2 regions of the Ralstonia sp. OTU4908 genome follow, and region 1 is predicted to be linked to the other one. Evidence: predicted binding sites of a transcription regulator. Region 1 holds the regulator's gene; the other holds the start of a gene.
What was found. Region 1 encodes FliA, which starts transcription of late flagellar genes. Its sites were predicted from a motif close to CTAAAGTTTNNNNNNNNNNNGCCGNTA; they were not measured.
Positions count from the first base shown of each region.

Region 2: fliD (flagellar filament capping protein FliD) is a predicted target of FliA. The motif match lies at 6,504-6,530, and genes of this name have one in related genera.

Region 1 covers NZ_JASATD010000003.1:183,892-193,893, forward strand. Annotated here, with positions in the region: gene AAHM38_RS04375 (XylR family transcriptional regulator) at 1-712, shown strand, start outside; gene AAHM38_RS04380 (aldose epimerase family protein) at 709-1,791, shown strand; gene AAHM38_RS04385 (nucleobase:cation symporter-2 family protein) at 1,819-3,246, opposite strand; gene AAHM38_RS04390 (RNA polymerase sigma factor FliA) at 3,625-4,386, opposite strand; gene AAHM38_RS04395 (MinD/ParA family ATP-binding protein) at 4,395-5,177, opposite strand; gene flhF (flagellar biosynthesis protein FlhF) at 5,191-7,086, opposite strand; gene flhA (flagellar biosynthesis protein FlhA) at 7,083-9,209, opposite strand; gene flhB (flagellar biosynthesis protein FlhB) at 9,503-10,002, opposite strand, start outside.
Region 2 covers NZ_JASATD010000015.1:30,167-40,168, reverse strand. Annotated here, with positions in the region: gene AAHM38_RS14690 (class II glutamine amidotransferase) at 1-286, shown strand, start outside; gene uvrA (excinuclease ABC subunit UvrA) at 529-6,378, shown strand; gene fliD (flagellar filament capping protein FliD) at 6,573-8,609, shown strand; gene AAHM38_RS14675 (hypothetical protein) at 8,650-8,979, opposite strand; gene AAHM38_RS14670 (hypothetical protein) at 9,559-9,975, opposite strand; gene AAHM38_RS14665 (hydroxyethylthiazole kinase) at 9,985-10,002, opposite strand, start outside.

The sequences.
Region 1 (10,002 bases):
CCGGGGCCTATCGACCAGCGCACCGACCTGGCATCAGGCGATCAGCCAGTTGATCGAATGGCTGCGCGGCTTGCCCAAGCCCATCGGCATCATCGCCGTGACGGATGCGCGGGCGCGGCATCTGCTGCAAGCCTGCATGACGGCAGGGTTCGCCGTGCCGGAAGAGATCGCCATCATCGGCATCGACAACGATCCGCTCACGCGCACGCTGAGCCGCATTCCGCTGTCGTCGGTCATTCAGGGCACCGTGGAGATGGGGCGCACCGCCGCACATCTGCTGCACCAGATGCTAGGCGGCGCGCGCCTGGCAGGCCGGCAGATTCTCGTGCCACCCGTGGGCATCAATGTGCTGGCGTCGTCCCGCCATCAGCCGCTTGCCAGCCCGTATGTCATGCGGGCGCGGCACTTCATTCGGCAATACGCCTGCCAAGGGATCAAGACCGAGCAGGTCGCGGACTACGTCGGTATCTCGCGGTCATCGCTCGAAGAACACTTTCGTCGTGAATTGAATTGCACCGTGCACCAGGAAATCCTTCGCCATAAGCTCGACGCAGCCAAGCACATGCTGGCCAGCCGTGATGTCGCCACCGCCGAGGTGGCGGTGCGCTGCGGCTTTACCTCCCCGCAATACATGCATGCCGTATTCCGCCGCGAGCTGGATTGCACGCCGCGCGAATACCAGGAACGCGCCACCATGGAGAGCCAATCATGAGCATCGCGCCCGCGCTGTCCGCACATGCGCCGCTCGACGGCGCCATCTCGTCAGCAACATGGGGGCACTTGCCGGACGGCGAGCCGGTTCGGCTGTTCACGCTGCGCAATGCCTTGGGCATGCGCGTTTCGATCAGCGACCTCGGGGCGACGCTCGTCTCCTGGCAGGCGCCGGACCGCGGCGGGCGTCTGGGCGAAATTCTTCTGAACCATGCGACGCCTGCCGCCTACCTTCAATCTGGGGGCTATCTTGGCGGCTTGATCGGTCGCTGGGCCAACCGGATTGCCGGCGCGCGCTTTACGCTCGACGGCATCGACTACGCGCTCGACCGCAACGAGGGCGGCAACCTGCTGCACGGAGGGGCGAGCGGGTTTCATCGGGCACGATGGGACGCCGACGATCAGGACGGCGCTTTGGTCCTGCGGCTCACGTCTGCGGAAGGCGATGCGGGATTCCCGGGCAATGTCGCCGTGCAGGTTCGCTATGCGCTAGACGACGATGGCACGTTGTCGATCGACTACGAAGCGCGGACCGATGCGCCCACGCCGATCAACCTGACCAGCCACGGGTATTTCAACCTGAGCGGCAAACCCGGCACCGACATCAGGGGCCACATCCTGTCGATCGATGCCGATGCCTATCTGGAAGTCGATGCCAAGCTGATCCCGACACGGGCAGTGAGTGTCGCCGGCACGGCATTCGATTTTCGGCAGGCGGCGCCCATCGGGGCACGGCTGGACTGGCCTAACGCACAGTTGGCGCAGACCGGGGGATTCGACCACTGCTTCGTGCTGCGCAATTCGGCCTCGGACGGTCGTCCGCATGTGCGTCCGGTCGCGCGTCTGTATGAACCCGGCAGCGGCCGCGAGCTGACGGTGCTCACAGACCAACGCGGGCTTCAGTTCTACTCGGGCCACATGCTGGCAGGCACGCACGCGCAACGCAGCGGCTTGTGTCTGGAAGCGAGCGCGTTTCCGAACCAGGTCAACATGCCCGATGCGGAAGCGGTCATGCTGCGCCCGGGCCAGGTCTACCGGCAGCACACCGCATACCGCGTCTCGGTTGCCGGAGAAACCTGAACCGCGTTGAAGCGCGGCGTTGGATGTTCAATGCGCGGCTGCGGCCGCGCCGTGCATGACTTCGTGCGAGCCGCGGATGCCGTTGAACCAGGCGTTCAGCACCACGGCCACCAGCGTGCCCATCACGATGCCGCTGTGGGTGATGGGGCGCATCCAGTCCGGGAAGTGATGGAAGAAGGCCGGCGCCAGCGTCGGCATCATGCCGAAGCCGACCGACACCGCGATGATCAGCAGGTTGTGGCGCTGCTGCTGGAAATCCACCATGCCCAGCATGCGGATACCGGCTGCGGCCACCATGCCGAACATCACGATGCCCGCCCCGCCCAGCACGTATTGCGGCACCGATGCCACCACATACGAGAGCTTCGGAAACAGCCCCAGCACGATCAGCAGCACCCCGCCGGCCGCCGCCACATAGCGCGAGCGCACGCCCGTGATCGACACCAGCCCGATGTTCTGCGAGAACGACGTATGCGGGAACGTGTTGAACACCCCCGCCACCACCGTCGCCAGACCATCGGCACGCAGGCCGTTGGTCAGTTCATTGCGCGAGATCGGCTTGCCCACCACGTGCGCCAGCGCGAGGAACATGCCGGTCGACTCCACCAGCGTGATCACGATCACGATGCACATCGAGATGATGGCCGACAGCTCGAACTTCGGCATGCCGAAGTAGAACGGCGTCACCAGCGTCACCAGGGGTGCGGCGCTCGCGTCGGCGAGCGACACCTTGCCGAACGCCGCCGCCACCAGCGTGCCCGTCACGATACCCAGCAGCACGGCGATATTGCACAGCAGTGCGTTACCGAACTTGGTCAGCAGCAGGATCGTCACCAGCACGAGCGCCGCAATGGCGAGGCCGAACGGATCGCCAAACGCCGGGTTCGGCACCATGTGGCGCACGCCGTCCACCACCTGCGGAATCATCTGCTGGCCGCCCGCAGCCCAGTTGATCCCCACGCTCAGCAGCGAAAAACCGATCAGCATGATGACCGTGCCCGTCACCACGCGCGGGAAGAGGCCGAGCAGCCGCCCCATCAGCGGTGCAACGGCAATGCCGAACACGCCGGAAACGATCGACGCCCCGAAGATGCCGGGCAGCCCCATGCCGGGCTCCACACCGATGGCGATCATCGGGGCAACCGCGGCAAACGTGACGCCCATCATGACCGGCAGGCGGATCCCGAACATCAGGAAACCGAGCGATTGGATCAGCGTGCCGATCCCAGCCGCAAACAGGTCGCAATTGACGAGATAGGAGAGATCGCTCTTTGACAGGCCGAGCGCATTGCCGACAATCAGCGGCACGGCGATCGCCCCGGCGTACATCACCAGCAGGTGTTGCAGCCCCAGCGCGAACAGGCGCGGCAGCGGCAGAAATTCGTTGACGGGATCGGCAGCGGCGCCGGTGATTGTCGACGAAGAGGGCGAGGGTTGGCCGGGGGATTGGCGCATTGTCTGTCTCCTGGGGCCGCCCCCGTGTCAATGCCGGGAGCGTGCTTTAGGCGGATGGCGCGGGTTCCATTCGCCAGCATTCATGCGGCGTGATGCCGCGTATTTGCCGGAATCTTGGAGGGGCGCCATTTTTCTGTCAACAATTACATACGTTTTTTGTGTACATATTTTGCGTTCTGAAACGCATGTGCGCCGTGATCTACCTGTTTCACGCCTCCAAGCGCGCCTCGTAACCGAGGCCCCAAAGAAAAAGCGCGGCCGCGACATGAGTCGCTGACCGCGCAGTAGAAATACCTGGCAGGTAAAGCTGGGACCAAGAGCCGCCATCCAACCCAGTGAAGCAGAGGGTTTTGTTAGCAGCTCTCAGCCGACCTCATATCAGGTCGGCGTCGGCAGCCATGCGCGATCGCGCAGGCGCGAACGGATGCGGGCAATCGCCTGGCTGTGGATCTGGCACACGCGCGATTCCGACACGCCCATCACGGCGCCGATTTCACGCAGGTTCAGATCCTGCTCGTAGTAGAGGCTCATCATGAGCTTTTCGCGCTCGGGCAGTCCCTCGATGGCAGCGACCACCGATTCGCGCAGGTCGTGGTTCAGCAGCTGGTCCAGCGGCGTGGCGTCGTTCTCGGGTGCGCGGTTCTCGATGAAGGCGTCGGCGTCTTCACGGTCGAAATCTTCGTAATACAGCAACTGGCTGCCTTGCAGGTCGACCAGTTGCTTCTGGTATTCGGCCAGCGACATGCCCAGCGCTACGGCAATCTCGGTTTCGGTGGGCGCGCGGCCCTTCTGCTGCTGCAGCTTCTGGATTGCCTGCTCGATCGTGCGCGCGTTGCGGCGCAGGCCGCGCGGCAGCCAATCCGAGCCGCGCAGTTCGTCCAGGATCGCGCCGCGGATACGCTGGGCCGCGTAGAACTCGAACTGCACACCCTGCGTTTCCTCATAGCGCGACAGCGCATCGAGCAAACCCATCATGCCGGCCTGGATCAGGTCGTCCAGCTCAACGCTGGCCGGCAGCTTGACCATCATCTGGTTGGCAATGCGACGCACGAGCGGTGCGTACGTGGCCATCTCGTCGGACTTGGTCTTGCGACCGGTTGCGGTGTACATATCCATGCCTGCCTTTGACGCTTCGTTCATGCTGCGCCTCAATAAACCAATTCGGCCGCGCGTGCGGTGGCGCCGGGTGTCGCTGTCGATGCCGACATTGACGTTGCTTGCGCCGATTCATCTGCCGGCTCCTGAGCCGGTGCCCGCGCCGACATGACCACCCGTGACGGCGCACTGCCATCACCGGCTTGGGCCTCGGCGCTGGCCCAGCTCAACATTTCTTCGGCAAGCTGGCGGAAGGCCATGGCCGAAGGCGATGCGGGAAACGCACTCGCCACGGGCTTGCCGAGCGAGAGCGCGAGTTCTACGTGCCGGTCCTCGGGGAGGTAGCCGGCGAAATCGATCCGGGTGTTCAGGTACTGGCCCACGGTGTTGGCCAGGTTGCCGAACACGCGCACGGCGGAATCCACCGAATGCGCGCCGCATACGACGGTGCGGATGCCTGCGCCGCCTTGCAGCACGGCGGTTTTCTTGAGCAGCGTGTACGCGCTCTTGATGCCTTCCGGGCCATCCGAGAAGGTCAGCAGCACGTCGTCGCACGCTTCGGCCACGGTGCCGAGCGCCCGCGTGCCGAAATGCGCGGCCACCAGCGTCACATCCGCCGTCTCGTCGTGCTGCTCGAGCACACCGGCCATGGCCAGCACGGTCTGCGCGCTCACCACAGCGGTATCGCGGCCCATGCCGGACAGCGCGATGCGCAGGTTGTCGACAAAGTCATCGACCTGCTCTTCCGCGCCGATCACGAGCACGCGGCGGGCAGCGGCATGACCCAGCATGCGCCGCAGCCCTGCGGCTTGATCCTTGGCGAATGGCGTCGTCATGGTCGCCCCCTTGTCAGGCGAAATCGAAAGCGGCCAGGCCGGGTTCGCGGTTGCCTGCGTTGCGTGACACCGCACCCTGGGCCACGAGCAGTGATTCGTCCGAATCCAGCGTGAACGACGACTGCTCCGCACCGGCCCGGAACGAGCGGTGGATCAGCAGCTTCTTGTTCGGCACCGCAATGTCTTCCGGCACTCGCTGGCCGTACGAGACGTAGTGCAGCGGCAGGCGGCGGCGGATCATCACGTCCATCGCGTGGCCCACGGAGGCAGCCTCGTCGATCTTGGTGAGGATGCAGCCGGCCAGGTTGGCGTCGCGGTAGGCACCCACGACTTCATCGAGCGTCTTGCCGTTGCTGGCAGCGTTGAGCAGCAGCAGGCGCTTGATCGACGGGCCCACGGCATGCAGCATCGCCATCTGTTCGGACACGGCGCGGTCGCGCTGGCTCATGCCGATGGTGTCGATCAGCACCACGTGCTTCTCGCGCAGGTCGTTCAGCGCCAGGCTCAGGTCCTGCGCGTCTTTCACGGCATGCACCGAGACGCCCAGAATCTTGCCGTAGATGCGCAGCTGTTCGTGGCCGCCGATCCGGTAGCTGTCGGTTGAGAGCAGTGCCACACGCGATGCGCCATGGCGCAGCACGAAGCGTGCGGCCAGCTTGGCGGTCGTGGTGGTCTTGCCCACGCCGGTCGGGCCCATCAGGGCAAACACGCCGCCCTGGTCGAGCAGGCTGTTCTCGTCCGACACGGTGCTCAGGTTCTTTTCAATCGCACGCTGCACAAAATCCAGCGCGCCTTCGTACGTGTCGTGCTGCGGCATGTTCTCCAGCACGTAGCGCGTGAGCTGTGCCGAGAACCCTGCGTTGAGCATGGTCTGGAACAGGCGCGTACGCACCGGGTCGCCCAGCTTCACGCCCAGCGAGGCCAGGCTCGACATGGCGTCGTTCAGCGTGCTCTTGAGCGTTTCGATCTCGCCGACCATGCGGCGGGTCATCACGTCGGTCTCGGCACGGATGCTTTCCTTCACGTCGGCCTGGAAGGCCGAACGCTGCAGGCTCACGTCATCACGCGGGGCTTCGGGCTTGGCCATCGTGTCCTCCACGCGGACGAAAATGTCGGACGACGTGCCTGCATCGGCTTGCGCATCGATGCGGGCCTTCACAGGCGCTTCGGCCTTCTGCTGTTCTGCACGGAGGTTGCGGGCCTGGGCTTCCACGCGCTCGGCAAAGCTGCGCAGCGTGACCGGGCGCTCGTCCTGTTCGCGACGGGCGGCAAAGCGGGCGGTCGATTCCATCGCCGGCTCGTCGTCTTCCACCGCGGTGCGGCGGGCGATGAACTGGGCGGTGCTGGCCAGGGCCTGCGCCGCGGACTGGGCAACCTCGGCATTGGCGCGGTCGAGCGACAGGCCAGCCAGCATGCGGGTGGACGCTGCCAGCGCATCTTCTTCGCCAAACGCCACGTCGTCGTCCACGCGCGTTTGCAGCGTGCGGCCGGCCGGCTTGGCGGCCTGAGTGACCGGGGCAACCGACGCTGCCGGTGCGTCTTCCTGTGCAGGCGTGCGGCGCGAAGCAATAAAGCGGTTGCGCAGACGGGCCAGCGCGTTGGGTGCAGGGGTCTCGGTTTGCGGGGCTTCTTCAGCAGGTGCCTGAGCGGCCGCCACGGCTGCGGTTGCAGCGGCAATCGGTGCGGGCTCGGGAATCGGAGCCGGAGCCATCGGGCGGCGCTGTGCCGTCTTGGGTGCCGACGACTGCGTATCGACCAGCGCATCCACGTGCGAATCGGATGCCGCGATGATCTCGATGCCGCCGGGAATGGCGCGGTTCGACAGGATCAGAGCGCCATCGCCCAGTTGGTCGCGGACCTTGCGCAACACGTCACGCGACGTCAGTCCGGTAAATCGATGCATTTTCATGCGCGGCCTCCAAGCATGGCGACAACCTTAATCGTTCGGTGATCCGGAATTTCTGCGTGCGACAGCACGCGCAGGCTCGGTGCGGCGCGCTTGAACAGGCGGGCGAGCATCGGGCGCAGTGCGGGCGGCACGAGCAGGACGCCGGTCTGACCCATCTGTTCGTGCTGCCGCGACGAGTCCGCTGCCGCCTGCATGAGCGAGTCGGCCAGTTGCGGTTCGATCGGGCCGGCGTTAGAGCCAACGACGCTTTGCAGCAAGATGTTCTCCAGATTCGGGTCAAGCGTGACGACCTGCATTTCGGTCTTGTTCGGGAAGAGCTGCTGGGCAATCGCCCGGCCCAGCGCCACACGCACGGCGGCGGTGAGTTCGGCGGGGTCTTGCGTCCTGCCTCCGTGCTCCGCCAGCGTCTCGACGATGGTGCGGATATCGCGGATATGCAGGCCTTCGTCCAGCAGGTTCTGCAGCACCTTCTGCACGGTCGCGACGGGCAACAGCTTGGGTACAACGTCTTCGACCAGCTTCGGTGCTTCCTTGCCCAAATGATCGAGCAACTGCTGGACTTCCAAACGGCCGAGAAGCTCGGTGCTATGGGTGTAAATCAACTGATTGACGTGGGTGGCGATGACGGTGCTGCAATCGACCACGGTGTAGCCCTCGGCCTGCGCGCGATCGCGCACATCGGCGGTGATCCACATGGCCGGCAGGCCAAAGGTCGGGTCCACGGTGGGCGTGCCGGGCAGTTGCGTGCCCAGTCGACCACCGAGGCCACCCATGCCGCCATGACCGCCCATGCCATCCTGGCCGCCCGGATTGATGGCCAGGAACTTGCCCTGCTGCACTTCGCCGTGGCCGATTTCCACGCCCTTGAGCGTGATGCGGTACGACGACGGGCCCAGCTCCAGGTTGTCGCGGATGTGCACAACCGGCGCCAGGAAACCCATGTCCTGCGTGAACTTCTTGCGGATGCCCTTGATGCGGCGCAGCAGCTCGCCGTCCTGGCTCTTGTCGACCAGCGGGATCAGGCGGTAGCCGATTTCCAGGCCCAGCACGTCGACCCACGACACGTCGTCCCAGCTCGCCTCGGGCGTATCCACCGGGGCAATCGCCTGCAGCACGGGCTCGACCTCGGGCACTTCGCGCTTCTTCTTGAGGTACCAGCCCAGATAACCCAGACCGCCGCCAAACAGCACGAACGGGATGTGCGGCATGCCCGGCACCAGGCCCAGCAGGCCCAGCACGCCCGCGGTGGTCATCAGCACCATCGGCATGGCAAACAGCTCGCTCGACAGTTGCTGACCGACGTCCTTGTCGGTGGAGACGCGGCTGACCATGATGCCCGCCGCGGTGGAGATCACCAGCGCGGGAATCTGCGCGACCAGGCCGTCACCGATGGTCAGCAGCGTGTAGTTGGTGGCGGCGTGGCCCACGTCCATGCCGTGCTGGAGCACGCCCACGGCCAGGCCGCCGACGATGTTGATCAGCAGGATGGCGATACCCGCCACCGAATCGCCGCGCACGAACTTGCTGGCACCGTCCATGGAGCCGAAGAATTCAGCTTCCTGGGCGATCTCCGTGCGGCGCCTGCGGGCCTCGTCTTCGCGGATGAGGCCGGCGTTCAGGTCGGCGTCGATGGCCATCTGTTTGCCGGGCATCGCATCGAGCGTGAAGCGCGCGCTGACCTCGGCGATACGGCCCGCGCCCTTGCTGATCACCATGAAGTTGATGATCACCAGGATGACGAACAGCACGATGCCGACGGTGTAGTTTCCGCCCACGAGGAAGTGGCCGAACGCCTCGATCACCTTGCCGGCGGCGTCGGGGCCGGTGTGGCCTTCCATCAGCACCACGCGCGTGGACGCCACGTTCAGCGACAGCCGCATCAGCGTGGTGATCAGCAGGATGCTCGGGAACGACGAGAAATCCAGCGGCTTGAGCGTGTGCATGCTGATCAGCAGCACGATGATCGACAGCGCGATGTTGAAGGTGAACAGCAGGTCCAGGATGAACGGCGGCAATGGCAGCACCATCATCGCCAGGATCAGGATGATGAGCACCGGGCCCGCGGCCGAGCGGTAGTCGCCCTTGCGCAGGATGTCGGTGACTCGGAGCAGTGCGGCGTTCATTGGCGGGGCGTGCAGCGGGGGGCTTTTCGATGGATGCCATCTTGCAGGCGGCATCGCCAAATCGAAGAAGCGAGAAAGCCGCCCAAAAGGCGGCTTTTCGTTGAAATACCCTCCCACCGGGGGGTGTGGAAGCGGCCAGTGGCGCCGTTGGGGCGAAATTGCACGCCAAGCGAGACATGCGCGAGCCTCAAACAGCCGTTCGCCGTGCAAAAAGTGTCGAGGGCGAGGCTTTTTGCTCTGCGATCCGAGCTCGGAGCTCGGCGCGTGGAGCTCCTTACTCGGCGGGCGGCACTTTATGCGTCTTCGGGCTCGTCGTCCGGGCCGGGCTGTGGCCCCGGGTCCAACTCGGCAGGCACCGGCAGGTCGGTCGGGCGCACCGGCACTCGGCCGCCTACCTGATGCAGGCGGCGCAACTGGTAGACATAGGCGAGCACTTCGGCCACGGCGGCGTATAGCGCCTCGGGAATCTGGTGGCCGATCTCGGTGTGGCGGTACAGCGCCCGGGCCAGCGGGGGCGCTTCCAGAATGGGAATCTTGTGCTCCGTGCCCAGCTCGCGGATCTTGGCCGCCACCATGTCGGCGCCCTTGGCCAGCACGCGCGGCGCGCCGCCTTCCTTTTCGGAATAGCGCAGCGCCACGGCGTAGTGCGTCGGGTTGGTGACGATCACATCGGCCTTGGGCACGTCGGCCATCATCCGGCGCTGGGCGGCCTGGCGCTGCAGGTTGCGGATGCGGCCCTTGACGTGCGGATCGCCTTCGGACTCGCGGTGCTCCTTGCGCACTTCTTCCTTGG
Region 2 (10,002 bases), on a different contig from region 1:
CAGCGAGGGCGAATCGCGCTCGCTGTTCCACAGCACGTCGTTCAGGCATCTGCACCAGCTCTATCCTGACAGCGCCGCGATTGAAGACGCGGGCGACGACGCCTTCCTTGTGCTGTCCGAACCGCTTGTCGACTTGCCGGGCGCGTGGGCGGAGATTCCCGAAGAGACCGTCGTCATCGTCAAGGGCGGCGTGGTCGAGCACCACCGTTTTGTCCCGCGCAAGCCCGGCCCCACGGGCTTTGACCTGCCGGCCAATCAAGCGTCTTACGGGCGCGAAGCCGGCTGATGCGCCCCAGCCGGGGTGATACAGGCATCACCCCGTGCTTTTCTGCCCCTCCGCTGAAACCTCCTGACAAAACGCTGTCAGGAGCCCTGCGTTAGGCTCCCGCCCACAACTTGTTCCGTAGACAAACCGGATCTTCATAATCCGCTACAGTTTACGGCTCGAATTCTGATTGCCGGCGCAGCGGCCGATGCTTGAACCCCGCCGGCATGCCCCTTACCTCCAAGCTCCAAGGAACGCCCTCCATGTCCTCCGGTGTCATTCGCCTGCGCGGAGCCCGTCAGCACAATCTCAAAAACCTCGATCTGGACCTGCGCACGGGCGAAATGACCGTCGTGACAGGCCCGTCGGGGTCCGGCAAGTCCAGCCTAGTTTTCGACACGCTCTACGCCGAAGGCCAGCGCCGCTACGTCGAGACCTTCAGCGCCTACGCGCGCCAGTTTCTCGACCGCATGGACCGGCCGCAAGTCGAGCACGTTGAAGGCGTGCCGCCCGCCATCGCCATCGACCAGACCAACCCGGTGCGCAGCTCGCGCTCGACGGTCGGCACAATGACGGAACTGAACGATCACCTGAAGCTGCTGTTTGCGCGCGCCGCGCAGCTGTTCGACCGCGAAACCGCGCTGCCGGTGCGGCACGACACGCCGGAAACCATCTACGACGAGCTGCTTTCGCGCACGCGCGAGGGCGATCCGCGCCTGGTGGTGACGTTTCCGGTGGAGCTGCCTGCCAATACCAGCCCCGAAGAAGTCACGCAGTGGCTGTCGGTCAGCGGCTATACGCGCGTGCAGGCCGAGCGCGTGGTCGAATCGTCCACGGGCAAGCGCAAGCTGCTCGATGTGGTGGCTGATCGCTTCCGCCTGCAGGGCACCGAGCGTGCCCGCGCGCTGGAGGCCATTGAGTCGTCGCTCAAGCGCGGCGGCGGGCGTGTGAGCGTGTACGTCTTGCCGGCCGATGAGGGCGCGGAGCCCGCGATCTGGCGCTTTTCCACCGGCCTGCACTGCCCCGAAAGCGACCTGCGCTACGCAGACCCGCAGCCGGCGCTCTTCTCGTTCAATTCCGCCTACGGCGCGTGCGATGCCTGCCGCGGTTTCGGCCGCGTGATCGGCGTCGATCTGGGACTGGTGATTCCGGACGAGCGCAAGACGCTGCGCGACGGCGCCATCAAGCCGATGCAGACGCCGGCCTGGAAGGAATGCCAGGACGACCTGATGCGCTACGCCGCCGCAGCCGACATCCCGCGCGGCACGCCGTGGGCGGAGATGACCGAAGCCCAGCGCAACTGGGTCATCAATGGCGACCCGGCCTTCAAGCGTGGTGGCTGGAACAAGCAGTGGTACGGCGTGCGCCGCTTCTTCGACTACCTGGAGTCGAAGGCCTACAAGATGCACATCCGCGTGCTGCTCTCCAAGTACCGCAGCTACACGACCTGCGAAACCTGCGGCGGCGCCCGCCTGAAAACCGAATCGATGCAATGGCGGCTGGGCACCAAGGAAAACGCCGACGCCGTGCTCGCGCCCGAACACCGTTTCATGCCGCGCGGCGTCGCCTGGAGCCGCACCCAGCTCGAAGCCTTGCCCGGGCTGACCGTGCATGACCTGATGCTGCTGCCGATTGAGCGCATCCGCCGTTTCTTCGATGAACTGACACTGCCGTCCACGCTGCTCGACGACGCGCTCAAGCTGCTGCTGGACGAGGTGCGCACGCGCCTGGCCTATCTGTGCGACGTCGGCATTGGCTATCTCACGCTCGATCGCCAGAGCCGCACGCTTTCGGGCGGCGAAGTGCAGCGGATCAACCTGACGACGGCGCTGGGCACATCGCTCGTCAACACGCTGTTCGTGCTGGATGAACCCAGCATCGGCCTGCACCCGCGCGATCTGGATCGGATTGTCCAAGCCATGCAGCGCCTGCGCGACGCGGGCAACACGCTGGTGGTGGTTGAGCATGATCCGTCCGTAATGCTGGCTGCTGACCGCCTGATCGACATGGGGCCCGGCCCCGGCGAGCGTGGGGGCAACATCGTCTTTGACGGCACGCCGTCGGCTATCCGTCAGGCCGATACGCTCACGGGCGCGTATCTGTCGGGCCAGCGCCGCGTGGCCGATGCGACGGACTGGCAAGCGCGTCCTGTCAACGACGCCACGCCGCGGCTGGTTCTGGAAGGCGCGTCGGAACACAACCTGCGCGATGTCACGGTCGAGATCCCGCTGCAGCGCTTGGTGTGCGTAACCGGCGTATCCGGCTCGGGCAAATCGACCTTGATCCAGGACGTGCTGCACCCCGCGCTGGCGCGGCACTTTGGCAAGGCAACGGAATCGCCCGGCGCATTCCGCGCCTTGCGCGGTGCCGATCAGATCAACGACGTGGTGTTTGTCGACCAATCCCCGATCGGCAAGACCGCGCGTTCGAACCCGGCCAGCTACGTTGGCGCGTTCGATGAAATCCGCAAGCTGTTCGCCAAGGCGCCGATGGCGCTGCAGCGCGGCTACACGGCCGGCACGTTCAGCTTCAACTCGGGCGACGGCCGTTGCCCGACCTGCGGCGGCTCGGGCTTCGAGCACGTCGAGATGCAGTTCCTCTCTGACATCTACCTGCGCTGCCCGGACTGTGACGGCACGCGTTATCGCGCCGAAATCCTGGAAGTGAAGATCCCCCGCGGCGGCCGCGCATTGTCGGTGGCCGATGTGCTGGAGCTGACGGTGAGCGAAGCCGCCAGCGTGTTCGCTGATGACGCAGACGTGCTGCGCGTGCTGCAACCGATCGTCGACGTGGGCCTGGAATACGTGAAGCTTGGCCAGCCGGTGCCGACGCTCTCCGGCGGCGAGGCGCAACGCCTGAAGCTGGCCGGTTTCCTGGCCGAAGCCGCACAGGCCGCCCAGGCCGCGGCGCGCAAGCGCGTGAAGCAGGACGTGCCGGCCAATGCCGGCCGCCTGTTCATGTTCGACGAGCCGACCACGGGCCTGCACTTTGACGACATCGCCAAGCTGATGCGCGCGTTCGGCAAGCTGCTCGACGCCGGGCATTCGCTGATCGTGATCGAACACAACCTCGACGTGGTGCGTGCGGCGGATTGGATCATCGACCTCGGCCCTGAAGGCGGCGACGCCGGCGGCCTGCTGGTCTGCGCCGGCACGCCTGCGCAGGTCAAAGACTGCGCCGCATCGCACACCGGCGCCGCGCTCAAGCAATACGAAGCCAGCGTCGGCCAGCCGGAAGCCATCGAAGGCGTGCCGCTGCAGACAGCACTGGCCGAGCGCCGCGCCAAGCGTGCGGCGCTGGCGGAAGTCCAGGGCGAAAATGTCGTGCGCATCGTCCACGCGCACGAGCACAACCTGAAAGGCCTGAACGTCGACATTCCGCACGGCAAGTTCAACGTGGTGACGGGCGTATCGGGCTCGGGCAAGTCGACGCTGGCGTTCGACATCCTGTTCCACGAGGGGCAACGCCGCTATCTTGAATCGCTCAATGCCTATGCACGCTCCATCGTGCAACCGGCGGGGCGGCCGGAAGTCGATGCCGTGTATGGCATTCCGCCCACCGTGGCCATCGAGCAGCGCCTGTCGCGCGGCGGGCGCAAGAGCACCGTGGCGACCACGTCCGAGGTGTGGCACTTCCTGCGCCTGCTGTACGTCAAGCTGGGCGTGCAGCACTGCATCCACGACGGCACGCCCGTGTCGGCGCAAAGCCCGGAGGCGATCTTCGCCCAGCTCATGCGCGATCATCGCGGCCAGCACATCGGCCTGCTTGCGCCGCTGGTCGTAAACCGCAAGGGCGTCTATACCGACCTGGCCAAATGGGCCAAGGCGCGCGGCTATACGCATCTGCGCGTCGATGGCGAATTCCTGAGCGTCGACCCGTGGCCGCGCCTGGACCGCTTCCGCGAGCACACGCTGGAACTGCCGGTGGGGGACATCGTTGTCTCGCCGGAAAACGAAGCCGCGCTGCGCGCGCTGCTGGAACAGGCGCTGGAATACGGCAAGGGCATCATGCACGTGCTCGCGCCGCTGGATGGCCTGCAACACGCCATGCACAACGGCGGTACGGCGCATGTCGGCAATGTGAAGGTGTTTTCGACCAAGCGGGCGTGCTCGACCTGCGGCACCAGCTACCCCGAGCTGGATCCGCGCATGTTCTCGTACAACAGCAAGCACGGCTGGTGCCCGAGCTGCGTCGGCACCGGGTTGGCGCTCACGCGCGAGCAGCGTGCCGCGTTTGACGACACCGTCCTGGGCGGAGACGATCGCGGCCGCGAGCAGACGCTGCCGTCGGAGGAAGTCGATCCGGAAGGCATGACCGACCTGCCTTGCCCGGACTGCCACGGCACGCGCCTGAACCCGACGGCGCGCGCGGTGACCTTTGCCGACAAGCCCATCGTCGACATTGCGCAGTGGACGGTCGGCCAGACCCGCCGCTGGGTCGAGGGCCTGGACCTGACCGGCCGCGACGCCGACATCGCCCGCGACGTGGTGGCCGAGATTCACAGCCGCCTGTCGTTCCTGGAGGAAGTCGGCCTGGGCTACCTGAGCCTGGATCGTGCCGCGCCGAGCCTGTCGGGCGGCGAAGCGCAGCGTATCCGTCTAGCGGCGCAACTCGGCAGCAACCTGCAGGGCGTCTGCTACGTGCTGGACGAGCCGACCATCGGCCTGCATCCACGCGACAACCAGATCCTGTTGGATGCATTGCGCAAACTGGGCGACAAGGGCAACACGCTGGTGGTGGTCGAGCACGATGAAGACACCATCCGCCGCGCCGACCACATCATCGATATCGGCCCGGGCGCCGGCAAGCGCGGCGGCACGCTCGTCGCGCAAGGCGGCGTGGCAGACCTGGCAGCCCAGCCGGATTCGCTCACTGGCCGATTCCTGTCTCAGCCGATCGAGCACCCGCTGCAGCCGCGCCGCCAGGTGGTTGCGCCGCGTGCCGGCAAGCAAGCCGTGCCGGAGCAATGGCTGACGGTGCACGGTGCCAAGCTGCACAACCTGCGCAACGTGACCGCAACGATGCCGCTGTCGCGTCTGGTGGCGATTACGGGCGTTTCCGGCTCGGGCAAATCGACGCTGGCGCGCGATGTGTTGATGACGAATCTGCTCGATGCGGTCGGCCGTTCGGTGCTGTCTTCGCCGGCAACCCGCCGTGCACGCAAGGCCGCGCAGGCTGAGACGCCTGAGGCGAAGATGCCGCGCAAGCTCGACGTCAAACACGACTGGCACGGCTGCGACAGCGTCACCGGCTGGGAAACCATCGACCGCGTGCTCGAAGTCGACCAGACGCCGATCGGCAAGACGCCCCGCTCGTGCCCCGCCACGTACATCGGCGTGTGGGACACCATCCGCAAGCTGTTTGCCGACACGCTCGAGGCGCGCGCCCGCGGCTACACGGCCTCGCGCTTCTCGTTCAACACCGGCGACGGCCGCTGCCCCGCCTGTGAAGGCCAGGGCGTACGCACCATCGCCATGAGCTTCCTGCCTGATGTGAAGGTCGGCTGCGACGTCTGCCACGGCCAGCGCTTCAATGCCGAGACGCTGGCCGTCACCTGGCGCGGCAAGAACATCGGCGACGTGCTCACCATGGAGATCGACGAAGCGGTCGAGTTTTTCGGCGCGATGAACAGCATCGCCCATCCGCTGCAGTTGATGAAGGACGTGGGCCTCGGCTACCTGACGCTGGGCCAGCCCTCACCCACGCTGTCCGGCGGCGAGGCGCAGCGCATCAAGCTTGTCACCGAGTTGTCCAAGGTGCGCGACGACGTCACGCGCCGCGGCCAGAAGGCGCCCCACACCCTGTACGTCCTGGACGAACCGACCGTGGGTCTGCACATGGCCGACGTGGCCAAGCTGATTCGCGTGCTGCATCGGCTGGCAGACGGCGGCCACAGCGTGATCGTGATCGAGCACGACCTCGACGTGATTGCCGAGGCGGACTGGATTCTCGATCTCGGTCCGGAGGGCGGCGATGAGGGCGGCACGATCGTCGCGGCTTGCGGGCCCGAGGCGTTGACGCGGGTGGCCGCCAGCCATACCGGCGCAGCATTGGTGCCAGTGCTGGCGCGCGGCAAGCAGGTCGATCCGAGCAAGGAAGGCGCGACGGTCTGACTTGGCGCGGCGGTCTTCACCCTGGTGGAGACCGCCGGCGCTGCCCGCCGCGTCGTGTGGCGTCGGCAATTCTTTCGCTTTCCTGAGCAAACCCGGACAAAGAGCCTGCCCAAGCAGGGTTTGCCCTAAAGAACCGGGCTGCGCTGCCGTCACATTGTGGAGATTGTGAAGAAAGCGTTTGCGCGCGTCCGACCATGGCCACCTCCTCCACGAGCAACAACTACGTTCCGCCGATTTCCATTCCGGGCATCGGGACGAACATTGACGTCAACAACCTTGTTACGAAGCTGATGCAGGCGGAGAGCAAGGGCATGACGCTGCGGCAGACGCAGCAGAAGGCGTTTCAGACGCAGTTGTCGGCGGTCGGCTCGCTCAAAAGCGCGCTGTCGACCTTCCAGACGGCGATGGCCGCCCTGAACAACCCGGACACGTTTACCGGCAACAAGGCCAGCGGACACGACACCTCGATCCTCACGGCTTCGCTGTCCAACACGGCGCCGGCCGGCACGTATCAAGTCAACGTGACGCAGCTTGCGCAGGCACAGGTACTGTCGGCCGCCGGGCAGACGTCGAGCAAGACGCCCATCGGCGGCGGCACGCCGACCACGCTCACCTTTTCATTCGGCAGCGTCTCGGGCGGCAGCTTTGCCAACGGCAAATACACCGGCGCCACCTTCACGCAGAACGGGAACCAGGCCGGCGGCTCGATCACCATCGACCCGTCGAACAACACGCTCGCCGGCATTCGCGATGCGATCAACAACGCCAACGTGGGTGTCTCGGCCAGCATCGTCAACGACGGCAGCGATTCGCCCTACCGGCTGGTGCTGACGTCCACCGCAGGCGGCGCCAATTCGGAAATGAAGATTGCCGTCTCGGGAGACTCGGCACTGCAATCCCTGCTGAGCCACGACCCCGCCGGCACGCAGAACATGACGGAGGTCGCGACGGGTCGCAACGCCATGGCCACCGTCAACGGCATCAACGTGCAAAGCGCCACCAACACGCTGACGGACGTGGTAGACGGCACCTCGTTCACGCTGGCCAAGACGGGCAGCACGACGGTCACGGTCGGCAGCGACGCCGGCCAGGCCAGCCAATCGGTGCTCAACTTCGTCAAGGCGTACAACGCGCTGCGCATCCAGCTGAATGCGCTGACCAAGTTCGACACGGCCAACGCCGCCAACAACGGCGCCCTGGCCGGTGACGTCAGCACCAAGGCGATGATCAACCAGCTGACTGACGTGCTGGGCCAGGGCATCGGCAACGGCACGTTCCAGTCGCTGGGCAGCATTGGTGTGACGATGGACAAGGAAGGCACGCTGTCGATCGACGACCCCAAACTGACCGCGGCCCTGAAGAAATCGCCCAGCCAGGTAGCGGCCGTGTTTGCCGGCACCGGCATGGCAACGGATTCCTTGCTGAAGGTTTCTGCGTTCTCGACGACCACGCAGGCTGGCAGCTATGCCATCAACGTGACCCAGTTGGCAACCCAGGGTTCGCTCAAGGGCTCGGCGGCCGCCAACACGACGATCCAGAGCGGCGTGAACGACAGCCTGTCGGTCACGCTCAGCGGCATCACGACCAACATCAAGGTGCCTGCGGGCAACTACACCGCGTCGAGCCTGGCTGCGCAGATCCAGAGCCAGATCAACGCCTCGCCCGACCTGCAGAGAGCCAAGGTGGAAGTCGCCATCGGCACCGATGCCAATGGCGTGCTGACGTTGACCGACAAGCAATACGGCTCGGTATCGACGGTGTCGGTGTCAGGGAATGGCGCCGCGTCACTGCTGGGCGGCAGCCCAACGGCCACGGCCGGACGCGATGTACAAGGCACCATCAACGGCGCCGCCGCCACGGGTTCGGGCCAGAACCTCTACGGCGCCAGCGGCTCGGCCGTGGATGGCCTGAGGGTGCAAGTGACGGGCGGTGCATTGGGCGACCGCGGCACTGTCACCGTGCAGCGCGGCTACGCGGCCCAACTGCACACCGTGTCGGGCAACTTGCTGTCGAACAACGGCATGGTGCAGAACGCCAGCGACGCCATCAACAGCTCCATCACCTCGCTCGGCAAGCAGATCGATCTGATGCAGAAGCAGCTCGATGCCAAGCAAGCGCTGTATTACGCGCAGTTCAATGCGCTGTCGAAGGTGGTGGCGAGTATGACGAATACGAGCAATTACCTGACGACGCAGTTGGCGATATTGCAGAAGCAGCGGACGGGGGGCTAAAGGTGCCTTGAGTGCGCCTCCGCTGCAGCCAACCGCTTAGTTACTGCTGCGGCTTCCCCCACAGCGGATTCTTGCTATCGGAACCCAGCACCTGGGCGAGCACTTCTGCATCGCCATCGCTCGCCACCGGAGCACCCTTGCGCGCACGGGCGTTCTTCGCACGCTTGCCGTGTTTCTTTGCGTGCACGACCTTCTTGATTCCGCTTTGCGGGGCATTGCCTGATGCCGGCACGGTGGAGGTGTGCTGGGCGCAGATGCCTGCGGTCATCCAGGCGGTGGTGAGGAGGGCTACGGCGAGTTTGTATTGCAGGTTCATTTGAGAGAGTGAGGTTGTTTTAGGGGTGAATTCACAACGACGTCGCCCCGTCATCTGGAAAGCGCGTCAATGTTGTTCAGGTTGGTGTTGTCATAAATCCGGTCAGCGCCTATGCCTGCAGGGACACCCGTGGAGACCGTTCTCTGACATCCCCCGACAAGACTCTGTGTCTGGAACTGCTCCGCCGCAACGACGCCGCCATCCAAAAATACAACGGAACGTTACGGAGAGATGCTTGCATGTCCCGCGATATCGGCCCCTGAAAGGCCGGAACGCTCACGCTTGCCTCGTGCCAGCGTGCCGGGTCATCCAGCGTCTGCCAGCGCACTGCAAGGGGCACTTGAATGTCTAGCAGCGCGCTGCCCACAAGGCTTGAACGTCGATCGCATGGCGCTTCAAAAACGCGCTCATCGTTGGCACCGATCACCAGAGTCTGACCGTCGATCTCAAGTCTCGCCAAACCTCGCAGGTACTGATCCGACAGCACTGCTGCAAACCAGCTCATTCGCAAACCCTTTCGGAATCGCTACCGTTTGCAGGGCCAGCATCGCGAGGCAAATTCGGCGCGAGCCATTGTTGCATTTCACGATGACAAGCTCTCTCTTAATTTTTCTAATTTTCGAACATAAAAATCTACCACTGGCAACCGATCGAAGTTATAGCATCAGCATTGAGAAAAAATGCAATCTTCTTATTCCCCTGTTTTCTCGTATAAACCATGGACGACACGCCAGTCCCCTGGGAAATCATTTCATATTCGCCAGTCACTTTTCCATCATATACTTCGGTCCACGTATTCGTAGTCTGATCCGGCATATTCTTGTCAAGAGTTTCACTTATCGACCTATTAAGAACGATGGGGATTGTTTTCTTTGAGTTCCGATACCGAACAAATCCAAACGAAAATTTAGCCGATGCGTCGTAGTAAGTTTTGATTTCGAAATTTACCGATTTTATCCCACCAGACTCAAAACACATGATCTCGCTGGATATATCTGCGTGTGCCACCATGGGTGTCACAAGGATAAAAGCAAAAATAAATTTTTTCACGGGAAAGCTCTATGGTCTCTGCAATTC